2 regions of the Aeromonas allosaccharophila genome follow, and region 1 is predicted to be linked to the other one. Evidence: riboswitches for the same ligand, from Rfam matches in the RefSeq annotation. Region 1 holds a riboswitch; the other holds the start of a gene.
The links. Region 1 has a riboswitch for thiamine pyrophosphate ahead of thiC (phosphomethylpyrimidine synthase ThiC). Riboswitches for the same ligand answer to the same signal wherever they lie in the genome.
Positions count from the first base shown of each region.

Region 2: it holds a riboswitch for thiamine pyrophosphate, as region 1 does, so the genes downstream of both, thiB (thiamine ABC transporter substrate binding subunit) here and thiC (phosphomethylpyrimidine synthase ThiC) in region 1, are expected to answer to the same signal.

Region 1 is NZ_CP065745.1:3,916,605-3,922,995, forward strand. It holds gene I6G90_RS17930 (response regulator transcription factor) at 1-463, opposite strand, end outside; gene I6G90_RS17935 (hypothetical protein) at 552-974, shown strand; gene I6G90_RS17940 (hypothetical protein) at 1,061-1,546, shown strand; gene I6G90_RS17945 (MerR family transcriptional regulator) at 1,603-2,118, shown strand; TPP riboswitch at 2,196-2,308, shown strand; gene thiC (phosphomethylpyrimidine synthase ThiC) at 2,589-4,595, shown strand; gene thiE (thiamine phosphate synthase) at 4,592-6,199, shown strand; gene I6G90_RS17960 (HesA/MoeB/ThiF family protein) at 6,262-6,391, shown strand, end outside.
Region 2 is NZ_CP065745.1:4,209,872-4,216,262, forward strand. It holds gene I6G90_RS19345 (PhoH family protein) at 1-87, shown strand, start outside; gene thiQ (thiamine ABC transporter ATP-binding protein) at 158-862, opposite strand; gene thiP (thiamine/thiamine pyrophosphate ABC transporter permease) at 849-2,492, opposite strand; gene thiB (thiamine ABC transporter substrate binding subunit) at 2,468-3,448, opposite strand; TPP riboswitch at 3,509-3,599, opposite strand; gene I6G90_RS19365 (PilZ domain-containing protein) at 3,689-3,979, shown strand; gene I6G90_RS19370 (transglutaminase domain-containing protein) at 4,010-4,939, opposite strand; gene leuD (3-isopropylmalate dehydratase small subunit) at 5,056-5,655, opposite strand; gene leuC (3-isopropylmalate dehydratase large subunit) at 5,668-6,391, opposite strand, start outside.

The DNA.
Region 1 (6,391 bases):
ACGGGATCTTGCCGAGCTTGAGGGGCTCACCGGCGCGGGTGGCACGGCCGCTGGCGACATCGACCGTCAGATCGCCAAAGCTGATGGCCCCCACATCGCCGCGCGGGCCGCGCAGACTGAGGGCTTGCAGCCGCACCTCCAGCTCCTCCATGGCGAACGGCTTGACCAGATAGTCATCCCCTCCCGCCTTGAAGCCTGCCAGCTTGTCCTCCAGGCTGTCGCGGGCGGTGAGAAACAGCACGGGAGTGGCAATCCCCTGCTCGCGCAGGCGAGCCACCGTGCTGAGGCCATCGAGGCGCGGCATCATCACATCCATGATGATGACGTCGAAACGCTGCTCCTCCAGCAGTTGCAGCGCCGCCTGACCGTGATAGGCACAATCGAGACGGTGACCGGCCAGCTCCAGATAATCCATGATGGTTTCCGCCACCTGAGGATTGTCTTCCACTACCAAAATCTTCATGCTTTGCTCTCCTGGTTGGCGAGCGTTTCACGCTCTTTTCACACCGGATACGGCATCCTGTTTGCCAGTGTAACCCCGAGGATCCCTGATGAAGAAGTCTCTCTGCGCCCTCCTGCTGCTGATCTTGTTGCCACTTGGCACCGCACAGGCGACCGAATTCAAGCTGACCGGCCGCACCACCTGGCAGCTTGGCCAGCTGATGGTCAACGGCATGCCGTTCGTGATCGACGACCAGACCCGCTTCAAGGATTGGCTCAACGAGGATGATCTCGGCGGCACCTGGGTCGAGATGAAGGGGGTGGTGGAGAACGGCGTGCGCTATGTGCGCAAGGTCGAAGCCCTCGACGAAGATGACAAGGACGAGATGGATCTGGAGGGGCCGGTCGAAGGGGGGCGGATCTGGGGCTACACCACCTCGGACAACAGTCTGGTGCCGTTCGAAGGGCGCTGGCTGGAGCTGGAGTGCAAGTTTGACGGCATGCGCCTGAGCCGTTGCCGCGAGGATGACTGATCCGATCTCTGCGTTCCGATTAGAAATGCTCCCGAATGAAGCCCATGCTTGTCCAGCATGGGCTTTTTGTTCAGGGACGAACGAAGATGGAACAATCGAGAAAGTGGTGTGCATGGATGCTGGGTGTGCCGCTCTGGGCGGTGCAGGCGGGAGCCGACGAGCTGTGGCTGGTTGAGCTGGAGCACAACGACGGCATCCGCCTGCAATTTCAGGGGGCCGAGGTGGAGCAGGGCAGTGCCGCCGTCTGGCGGCAGGGGGAGATGTGGCCGCAGCCACTCAAACCCGGCGACCAGCTCGCCCTGCTGGTGGCCGATGGCGTTGCCACCCGGATTGAGCTGCTGGCCGCCAGAGCCCCGTTGACCAATCAGCCCTGGCAACGGGCGCAAGATCGCCTGCAATCTTTCGATGACCGGCAACTCACACTGGCCACCCTGGGCACTGTGCCACTCAATCCACAGGTGCGCTGGGTTAACGGCTCGGCTGCCGATCTGCACACCGGGAGCGAGCTGGTGCTGAGCCGCGACGAACAGGGCCGCTTAAGCGAAATCCTTGTCGTCAATCCGGAGGAGTAGTTGACCCGTCTACAATAGGCGGGTTTATCCTCTGCCCGTTGGATGAAGGAACCCCTATGTTGACGATTACCCGGCTGGCCAGAGAACTGGGCCTGAGCCGTACCACTCTGCTCTATTACGAACGCCTCGGTCTGCTGCTTCCCGCCCTGCGCGGGGAGAACGGCTATCGCCGCTATGGCGAGGCCGAGCTGGAACGGGGGCGGCAGATCGCCAGCTTTCGCGCCATGGGGCTGCCGCTCGAAGAGATCGGCACCCTGCTGGCGGCACGGCAGGAGAGCCACTCCTGCCTCGATGGTCACCTGATGCGACTGGAGCAGGAGATCGCCGAGCTAAGGCGTCAACAGCGGGCCATCATCCTCTATCGCCAACAGACACACGAGGAGATCCCCATGGTAGACAAGGCACGCTGGGTTGCCATCATGCAGGCCGCAGGCATGACCGAAGAGATGATGCGCAACTGGCATATCCAGTTCGAGAAGATGGAGCCACAGGCCCATCAGGAATTCCTCGAATCCCTGCAGATCCCCGCCGCGGAGATTGCCGCGATCCGCACCTGGTCGCGCGGGGTGTAACCCGGTCCGACCACAGCACCGGCCGTTGACCCGGATTGTTAACGGCTTGTGCTTTAGATTTTCCCCCTTATACTGGCGCCATCTTGTCGGAGTGCTGACCGTCGAACGACGCGAAGCTGAGACCGTTAATTCGGGATCCGTGGAACCTGATCAGGTTAAAACCTGCGAAGGGAACAAGGGTAACTTGCGGGTTACCGCGCCGGAGGAGGAACAAGCCTCTTCCGCTCATCGAAGGGATCACCCTTGATGGGTCAGGGCGCACAGGAGGGAGTCTGTTCCGTCCGGTTGTCCAGCGCGTGGGGCGCCTTGCCCACAACGTGCAGAGAGCGGAAAGCGGCAGAACAGCAGAGCGGAGATCCATCCCGCGTGCACTCCCTCCTGATATAAACACCCCGCCGCAAGTTCATCTTCTCCTCGAACTCCAGACAAGCAAACACCCATAACTTCAACCAGTTAATGTGAGTTTTGCTATGTCTACCAATGTTTCTGATACCGCCAAATCCAGCCGCCGCGAGCAGCGATCCAGCGCCCAAACTTTTATCGACAACCTCAAGGGGATGGCTCACCCCAACTCCCGCCGCATCTTTATCGAAGGCTCCCGCGCCGATATCCGTGTCCCGCTGCGGGAGATCCAGCTGGCCGACACCTTTGTCGGCGGTACCAAAGAGGCCCCCCGGTTCGAGCCCAACGAGCCGATCCCGGTCTACGACACCTCGGGCCGTTACGGGGAGGAGGGGGTCGCCATCGACGTGCGCCGTGGCCTGCCGCGCCTGCGGGAAAACTGGGTGCTGGAGCGGGATGATACCGACGAGCTGCCGGGCCTCAGCTCCACCTTCACTCAGGAGCGTCTGGCCGATGAGGGGCTGGATCACCTGCGCTTCGAGCACTTGCCAAAGCCGCGCCGCGCCAAGCCGGGTCGCCGGGTCACCCAGCTCCACTACGCCCGTGCCGGTATCGTCACTCCCGAGATGGAATTTATCGCCATCCGCGAGAACATGGGCCGCGAGCGGGTACGATCCGAACTGCTGCGCACCCAGCATCCGGGCCGCGATTTCGGTGCCCGTTTGCCCCAGAACATCACCCCTGAATTTGTGCGCGATGAGGTGGCCGCCGGTCGCGCCATCATCCCCAGCAACATCAACCACCCGGAAGCGGAACCGATGATCATCGGCCGCAATTTTCTGGTGAAGATCAACGCCAACATCGGCAACTCGGCAGTCACCTCCAGCATCGAAGAGGAGGTGGAGAAGCTGGTCTGGTCGACCCGCTGGGGCGCCGACACCGTGATGGATCTCTCCACCGGCCGCTACATCCACGAAACCCGCGAGTGGATCCTGCGCAACAGCCCAGTGCCCATCGGTACCGTGCCCATCTATCAGGCGCTGGAGAAGACCAACGGCATCGCCGAAGAGCTCACCTGGGAGCTGTTCCGCGACACCCTGCTGGAGCAGGCCGAGCAGGGGGTGGACTACTTCACCATCCACGCCGGCGTCCTGCTGCGCTTCGTGCCGATGACCGCCAAGCGCCTCACCGGCATAGTCTCGCGCGGCGGCAGCATCATGGCCAAGTGGTGCCTCTCCCACCACAAGGAGAACTTCCTCTACCAGCACTTCCGCGAAATCTGCGAGATCTGCGCCGCCTATGACGTGGCCCTGTCGCTCGGTGACGGTCTGCGTCCGGGCTCCGTCTATGACGCCAATGACGAGGCCCAGTTCGCCGAGCTGCGCACCCTGGGCGAGCTGACCAAGATCGCGTGGGAGTACGACGTGCAGGTGATGATCGAAGGGCCGGGCCATGTGCCGATGCACATGATCGAGCGCAACATGACCGAGCAGCTGGAGCATTGCCACGAAGCACCGTTCTATACGCTGGGCCCGCTCACCACCGACATCGCCCCCGGCTACGATCACTTCACCTCCGGCATCGGCGCCGCGCTCATCGGCTGGTATGGCTGCGCCATGCTCTGCTACGTCACCCCCAAGGAGCATCTGGGGCTGCCCAACAAGGAGGATGTGAAGCAGGGGCTGATTACCTACAAGATCGCCGCCCACGCCGCCGATCTGGCCAAGGGTCACCCGGGCGCCCAGATCCGCGACAACGCCATGTCCAAGGCGCGTTTCGAGTTCCGCTGGGAGGATCAGTTCAATCTGGCCCTCGACCCCGACACCGCCCGTGCCTACCACGACGAGACCCTGCCGCAGGAGTCCGGCAAGGTGGCCCACTTCTGCTCCATGTGTGGGCCCAAGTTCTGCTCCATGAAGATCACTCAGGATGTGCGCGCCTACACCGCCGAACTGAATGCCGCCAAGCTGGAGGCCGTGGAGATCAAGCTGGTCGGTATGGACGGCCAGCAGGAGCAGGTGGTGGCTCAGGTCGAGAGCGGCATGGCCCGCATGGCTGAGACCTTCAAGGAGACTGGCGGCGAGATCTACCATCAGGCGGCGGCGCTGAAACAGGCCGCAGGGGAGGAGGCGTGAGCAGCGCAAGCGGGGCTGTCAGCCCCGCCGATCTGTTGCCCATGACGGACTCGCTGCCTGTGGTCTGGACCATCGCTGGTTCAGACTCCGGTGGCGGTGCCGGTATTCAGGCCGACTTGCACACCTTGCACGACCTCGGCGTGCACGGCTGCTCGGTCATCTCCGCCATCACCGCCCAGAACTCGGTGGCGGTGAAGATGGTCGACCCCGTGCTGATGCAGACCTTCACCGCCCAGATCGACGCCCTTAACGTCGATCTGCCGCCTGCCGCCATCAAGATCGGCCTGCTGCCGACCCGGCTCCATGTCGAGGTGCTGGCCCGCCGACTGGCAGCCACCCCGGCCCCCTTCGTGGTCTACGACCCAGTGGCCATCGCCAGCACTGGCACCCCGATGGCGGAGCCCAATATGCTGGAGGCGGTGCGCGAGCAGCTGTTGCCACGCCTGTCGCTCATCACCCCCAACGGCCCCGAGCTGGAAGCCCTGACCGGCTTGCCGGTCAGCAGCCCCGAACTGGTGCGCCTCGCCGCCCGCCGCCTGCGCGAACTCGGTGCCCGCGCCGTGCTGGTCAAGGGCGGTCATCTGGAGTGGAGCGGCGATCTCTGCCTCGATTACTACCAGGATGAGACCCGCGAGTTCTGGCTGGCGGCTCCGCGCCTCGATACCCGCCACGGTCACGGCACCGGCTGCTGCTACGCCAGCGCCATCGCCGCCGTGGTGGCGCAGGATTATCCGGTGGAAGACGCCATCACCCTGGCGCGTGCCTACCTGCAACAGGGGCTGGCGGCGGCGCAGGGGGTTGGCGCAGGCCCCGGCCCCATCGCCCATCTTGGCTGGCCAGCTGATCTTGCCCACTTCCCCCGCGCCGTGCTGGCGGGTTCAACCCTCGATCGCCGCTTCGGACTTTATGAGACAAGCAGCGCCCGCCTGCCGCAGGGCCCCTTCGCGCCGACCGAACACAACCTCGGTCTCTATCCGGTGGTCGATTCGGTCAAGTGGCTGCGCCGCCTGCTGGGGCAGGGGGTCAAGACCATCCAACTCAGGATCAAGAATCTGCCCGCCGCTCAGGTGGCACCGGCTATTCGCGATGCGGTTGAGCTTGGTCGCCGTCATGGGGCGCGGCTCTTTATCAACGACTACTGGCAGCAGGCCATCGAGGCGGGCGCCTGGGGCGTGCATCTGGGGCAGGAGGATATGGAGACGGCTGATCTCGCCGCCATTCAGGCGGCCGGACTGCGCCTTGGCATCTCCACCCACGGCTACTTCGAGCTGATGCGGGCCCGCGAGCTGGCCCCCTCCTATATCGCGTTGGGACATATCTTCCCGACCAACACCAAGGCGATGCCTTCGCGTCCGCAGGGGCTGGTGCGGTTGCACCGCTACCGCGCCCTGATGGCGGAGTGGCCGACGGTGGCCATCGGCGGCATCAGCGAGGAGCGGGTGGCGGCGGTCAAGGCGAGCGGGGTCGGCAGTATCGCGCTGGTCTCGGCCATCACTGCCAGCGACGACTGGCAGGGGGCGACCGAGCGGCTACTCGCTGCCGTGGGGGCGGGGGATGAGCCGCGCTCGGCCACCGTTATGCGGGAGGTGGAACATGCTCTCTGATACGGAATATTTGCGCGATTCAGTTCGCCAGCTGACCTCGCTGGCCGTATGGGGAGGCACTGATGTTGGCTGATGCTGAATACCTCAGATACGGCCGCCAGCTGATGCTGGCGGAAGTGGGTGAGGCGGGGCAGGCGCGGCTGAAAGATAAGTCCGTGCTGATCGTGGGCTTGGGCGGGCTCGGCTCGCCGC
Region 2 (6,391 bases), 290 kb from region 1:
TTCAAGGATTTTGACGGCAGTGCCAACATCTTCCTCAACGGCGTGGTACGCAGCCGACTGGCATCGTTCGCCGAGGAAAATCTCTGATCCCAGCCGATAAGAGCATGCAAAAAGGGGAAGCCAAGCGGCTTCCCCTTTTCTGATCCCCTTGCCTTCATTATCCCTGCGTGCGGCCAAGGTAGCGCAGCAGTCCGGGATGAGCGCTGTGTTGCAGGATATCTGGCTTTCCTTGCAGCGCGATGCGCCCCTCATCGATAAACAGTACCTGCTCGGCAATCAGCTGGGCATCTTCCGGGTTATGGGAAACCATCAGCACGGTAATGCCCTGTTCGCAGGCGAGGCGGGCAACTTCTGCCAGCATCTCTCGGCGTAGGGCGGGATCGAGGGCCGAGAAGGGTTCATCCAGCAGCAGCAACGGCTTGCCTCGCACCAGTGCCCGGGCTAGACCAACCCGCTGCTGCTGGCCGCCGGAGAGTTGCTCCGGCAGGCGGTTTAACATCTCGCCAAGGCCAACCCGCTCGGCTGCATCGATCACCTGTGCCCGCTGGGCGGCACTCAGGCGCAGCCCCGGGTGCAAGCCGATGGCGATATTGTCGAACACCGACAGGTGCAGGAACAGGTTGTGATCCTGAAACAGGGTGGTGACCGGTCGCTCGGCGGGGCCCAGCGGCAGCAGATCTTTGCCATCGAAACTGAGGCTGCCCGATTCCACCGGCACGAAGCCAGCGATCATCCCGAGCAGGGTCGATTTGCCCGCGCCGCTCGGGCCAATCAGTGCGGTGATCTCTCCCTTGGGCAGGGTCGCGCTGAAGCTGACGCGCCAGTCGGGGTAGCTGGTCACCAGCGTATCAATGTTCAGCATGTTTTCCTCCAAGACCCCGCTCCACCAGCCAGAATAGGGAGAAACAGAGTGTGAGCAGCAGCAGGGCGGTGGCGGCCGCGTCGGTCAGCCGGTAGCTGCCGAGCTGTTGGTAGAGCAGCCAGGGCAGGGTGGTGAGCTCCTGACTGCCAAACATGGCGATGGCACCGAGATCCCCCAGCGAGAGGATCATCGACAGCGCCATCGCCAGTGCCAGCGGACGACGCAGCAGCGGCCACTCCACCAGCCGCAGGCGATGCAGGCCGCGTACCCCCAGACTGTCAGCCAGCCGATCGTACTGGCGTACCACCAACTGCATGGGGGCTGAGAGGGTGCGCATCACATAGGGCAGCGCCATCAGGGCGTTGACCAGTACTACCAGCCATGGGCCGAGTGCAAATACATCTGCAAAGGGCATAAACAGGATAAAGAGTCCGGTGGAGAGCACCACCGCCGGGATCATCAGGATCATCGAACCGCTGGCCTCCCACAGGGCCGCAGCGCGCCGCTGGCGGGTGCGCACCTTGAGGTGACGGCTGGTGAGCAACAGGCCACTGCCAAGCAGGGTTGCAAGGGTGCCCGCCGCCAGCGCAATCAGCAGCGACTGGCCGCTCGCCTGCCACAGCTTGCTGGAGGTGAGCGCCGTCAGCAGGCCCGGGTGGAGACCGGCGACGACGATGGCCAGCAGCGGTGGCAAAAAGATGGCGAGGCCGATACAGAGCGATAAGAGATCCACCACGGCCGTGCCCGGTTGATGGCGATCCGGGCGCAGACAGGGACGACGGGGAGTCACCCGACTGGCCGGGGTACTCTGCAGCTTGTGCTGCAGGAGCAGCAGGGTGGCGGTCAGGATCAGCTGCACCAGCGCCAATCCGCCAGCGGTGGCGAGATCGAAGTCAAAGCGCAGTGCCTGATAGACTGCCACCTCGAGGGTGGTCGATTTGGGGCCGCCGCCCAGCGCCAGCACGGTAGTGAAGCTGGTGAAGCAGAGCATAAAGATGAGGCTGGCCAGCCCCGGCAATATACCGCGAATGAGCGGCCACTCCAGCAGCCGGAAGATATGGGATGAGCGCATGCCGAGCTGGCTGGCGAGGCGCCAGCTCGATTCGGGGATGCTCTCGATGCTCTGCAGGATGAGACGCGCCGCCAGCGGCATGTTGAAGAAGACATGGGCCAGCAGAATGCCGAACAGGCCGTAGAGATAGTTGCCGGGATCCAGTCCCAAGCTGCGCAGCAGTTGCGGCAGCCACCCCTGTTTGCCATGAACCGCCACGATGCCGAAGATGGCGATGATGACCGGCAGTACCAGCGAGAGACCGAATAGCTTTATAAGCAGGGTTCGGCCAAGGAAGCGGCGCCGTGCCAGCGCACGGGCCACCGGAATGGCGAGCCCCAGGCTCAGCAGGGTGGAGAGCAGCGCCTGCCAGAGGCTGAAGCCCAGCACATGGCGCAGATAGGGGTCTGCCAGCAAAGTGCGCGGCGCCAGTGAACCGGCCTGCCACAGCAGGGCCGCCAGCGGCCCGAGGGACAACAGCAGGATCAGCAGGGTGGCTGCACTGCCCGGCAGCCACCAGAGGGGGCGATCCTGTCGCTTCAGCGCGAGCTGGCTCACTGGGCGACGGCTTGCAGCCACTCGCGGATCCATCCTTTGCGATGGGCGGCCACCTCATCGGCGCTGAAGGCGAGCGGCTTGGCTACAGTGATCATCTGCTCGAAGCCCTTGGGCAGCGGCGTGTCGATGACCGGATACATCCAGTTGCCGGTCGGGATCTCGTTCTGGAAGGCGGGGCTCACCATAAATTGCAGGAACTGGTCAGCCAGCTTCTCCTGTTTGGCGCTTTTCAGCTTGGCGGCCATTTCCACCTGACGGTAGTGGCCCTCCTCAAACGCCGCTGCCTGATACTGGGGCTTGTTCTCGGCAATCAGGTGATAGGCGGGAGAGGTGGTGTAGGAGAGCACCATGTCCGCCTCGCCATCAAGGAACATGCCATAGGCCTCTGACCACCCCTTGGTGACGGTGACCGTCTTTTTGGCAAGCTCGGCCCAGGCGGCGGGCGCCTTGTCGCCATAAACGGACTTCATCCACAACATCAGCCCCTGCCCCGGGGTGGAGGTGCGGGGATCCTGATAGATCACCTTGAGATCCGACCGCTCTACCAGCTCTTTCAGGCTCTTGGGTGGCTGCTTGAGTTTGTCCTTGTCATAGACAAAGGCGAAGTAGCCATAGTCGTAGGGGACGAAGGTGTCATCGTGCCAGCCACCCGGCACCTTGATGCCGTCGAGCTTGGCGGGATGGGGGGCGAACAGGCCGCTCTGCTTGGCTTCATTGATGAGGGCATCGTCGAGCCCCAGCACCAGATCGGCCTTGCTGTGGTTGCCCTCCAGCCGCAGCCGGTTGAGGATGGCGACCCCATCTTCGAGGGGAACCAGATTGAGGGTGCAGTCGCACGCTTTCTCGAAGGCCTGTTTGATCTTGGGCCCCGGACCCCACTCGGCAGTGAAAGAGCTGTAGGTATAGACGGTGAGGGTGTCGGCGGCGAACACATTGGCCGACAGCAGGCCGGTGGTGACCAGCAGCAGGGTCTTCATGGGTGGCACTCCCTATTACTTGTTAATAACGAGGTGCCAGCGGGTGAGGGCGCAAAAAATGAGCGCCATGCCTCAAATTCCTCCGCCAGCATTATCTGGATCAGGTACACGGGTATAATCTCAGCGGTAAACCGCACCCCGTTTGAGAAACGAACCGCATTGTATTAACGTTCTTTTGGGTAGACCAGCACAATTGTGCAATACCCATGAGATGACGCCCACCCAACAGAGGATGTTCGCGTGCTTACCAATACCAAGGAAAGGCGTGCCTTTGCGCGCATGGTCATCAATGCTCCGGTCACCGTCTATCAGCAGCAGCTGGTGCTGGAGGGGATCTGCCGGGATCTCAGTGCCAACGGCATGGGGATTGCGGTCTCTGAACACCAGCTCGACATCAATCAGCCCATCCGGATCAGTCTTGCCACCAACAACAACCTGTTGCCTCCCTTTGAAGCCCATGCCCGCATTATCCGGGTGCTGGAGGAGGAGGACGGGTTGCTGCTGGCGGTAGAGTTTCTGCCTCAGGGTTAATCCTCTCTCCCCATCGGTAGAGGGAGGGGATTACCCTTTTTCCTGAACCGGCTGCACACTCAACTGCTTGCTATCGACCAGCGTTTTGCTGGTCGATGCTATTTGGCCCACAGGCAAGGTGGCGGGGCCAGTGGGTTCAAGCAGCAGGTAGTTCTGCCCCTGCCAGTTGAGGGTCACATCCCCCGGCTTGGCTGGCAGGTCAACAGCCAGCAGGGCATGGCCGGGGATGAACACCATAGCCTGTTTCAGCTCGGGAAAGAGCTGGGCCAGCATGGCGGCCATCAGGGTTACCTTGCTGTCGCAGTCGCCCCGGTTCTGCTCCAATACCTGACGGGGCGAGAGAAATCCCTTGCCCTGCCTTCCATTCAGGCTGTCGAGCTGCTGGTAGGGGATGCTCTGGATAAAGGTGAGCATATGGGCCACGGTCTTCTGGCGAGCTTCCGTTTCGGTGCTGCCCTGCTGCTTGAGTTGATCCGCCAGCGGAGCCAGCCCGCTGCGGCTCTCCAGCGCGATGCGCACATGATCCTGTTTCACCGCCAGCTGCCCGTCCGGGGTGTTGAAGTACTGGAAGTAGTGTTTGGTCAGCCACGCCTGCTCCTCTTTGCTCCGTTGTGACTGCAGAAAGGCCATCGCCTCACGCGCCTTGTCCTGATTGCGGCTTTTCAGATGCAGCTCCAGCGAGGGGCGAGCGAGGGTGAACTGCACCTCGGGGTAGTTCTGGCGCACCTCCCGCAGCAACACCTGCAACACCTCCTCCTGCATTCTGGCCGGGCGATAGGCGATAAGCGGCGGCAACTTGCCCTGTTCGAGCTGGTAGGTGAGCTGCTGGGGTTTGCCTTCGCTATCTTGCCAGCCGACGCTGATCTGGCCGAGGCTGTTGTTGAAGCTGGTTTGGCTGGCCCCCGCAGGCAGGGCAAGCAGCAGGGCACAGAGCAGAGGAATTGCCGTCGGTCTCTTCATCATCCTTTCCTGTGGCACGGGCCAGTTCCGGTGGCCCAAAGTGGGAAGCGTAGCGGACAGAAAACAGGGAGCCGAAGCTCCCTGTTGATTCTACTCGTTTTTTTGCAACTGGCGTGTTAAATCCAGCTCGGCTGCTTCGCCTCAAAGGCGCTGATGGCGGCTTCGTGTTGCAGGGTCAGGCCGATGGCATCCAGCCCGTTGAGCAGGCAGTAGCGGCGGAACTCGTCTATCTCGAAACCGAAGCTGAGCTCACTGGCACGCACCTGATTGGCTTCCAGATCCACTTCAATCTGGATGCCAGGCTTGGCGGCCACCAGCTGGAACAGGGTATCGACCTCCTCCTCCTTCAGGCGTACCGGCACCATGCCGTTGTTGATGGCGTTGCCGTAGAAGATGTCGGCAAAGCTCGGGGCAATGATGGTCTTGAAGCCGTAGTCGGCCAGCGCCCAGGGGGCGTGCTCGCGACTCGAGCCACAACCGAAGTTCTCGCGGGCCAGCAGGATGCTGGCACCGGCAAACTGCGGCTGGTTGAGCACGAACTTGGGGTTGGGCTGCTGACCAGCATCGTCGAGGAAGCGCCAGTCGTGGAACAGGTGCTTGCCAAAACCGATGCGGTTTACTTTTTGCAAAAACTGTTTGGGAATGATGGCGTCGGTGTCGACGTTGGCGCTGTCGAGGGGGACGACGATCCCTTTATGTTGCTTGAAGCCTGTCATCGTAATGTCCTCTTACAGTGCGCGAATGTCGGCGAAACGGCCGGTGACGGCGGCGGCGGCGGCCATGGCCGGGCTCACCAGATGGGTGCGGCCGGCGCGGCCCTGACGCCCTTCAAAGTTGCGGTTACTGGTGGAGGCGCAGCGCTCCCCCGGTTGCAGCCTGTCGTTGTTCATGGCGAGACACATGGAGCAGCCGGGCAGGCGCCACTCAAAACCGGCCTCAATGAAGATCTTGTCCAGACCCTCCGCTTCGGCCTGCGCCTTCACCTGCTCGGAGCCCGGTACCACCAGCGCCTGCACGCCAGCAGCCACCTTGCGACCGCGGGCGATGGCGGCGGCAGCGCGCAGATCCTCGATGCGGCTGTTGGTGCAGGAACCGATGAATACCTTGTCGATGGTGACGTCGGAGAGCTTCTGGCCCGGTTGCAAGTCCATGTAGGCAAGTGCCTTGCGGGCGGACTGCTGCTCCATCAGATCGCTGAAGGATTCCGGTGCAGGAATGGGTTCATTGACGGCAATCACCTGCCCCGGGTTGGTGCCCCAGGTGACCTGAGGGGCGATATCGGCGGCGTCGAGCACTACCTCGGCATCGAAGTGGGCACCTTCGTCGCTCTTGAGGCTCTGCCAGTAGGCGATAGCCTGCTCCAGTACTTCGCCCTTGGGGGCGAACTCCTTGCCACGGATGTAGTCGATGGTGGTCTGGTCGGGGGCAATCATCCCCGCCTTGGCGCCGAGC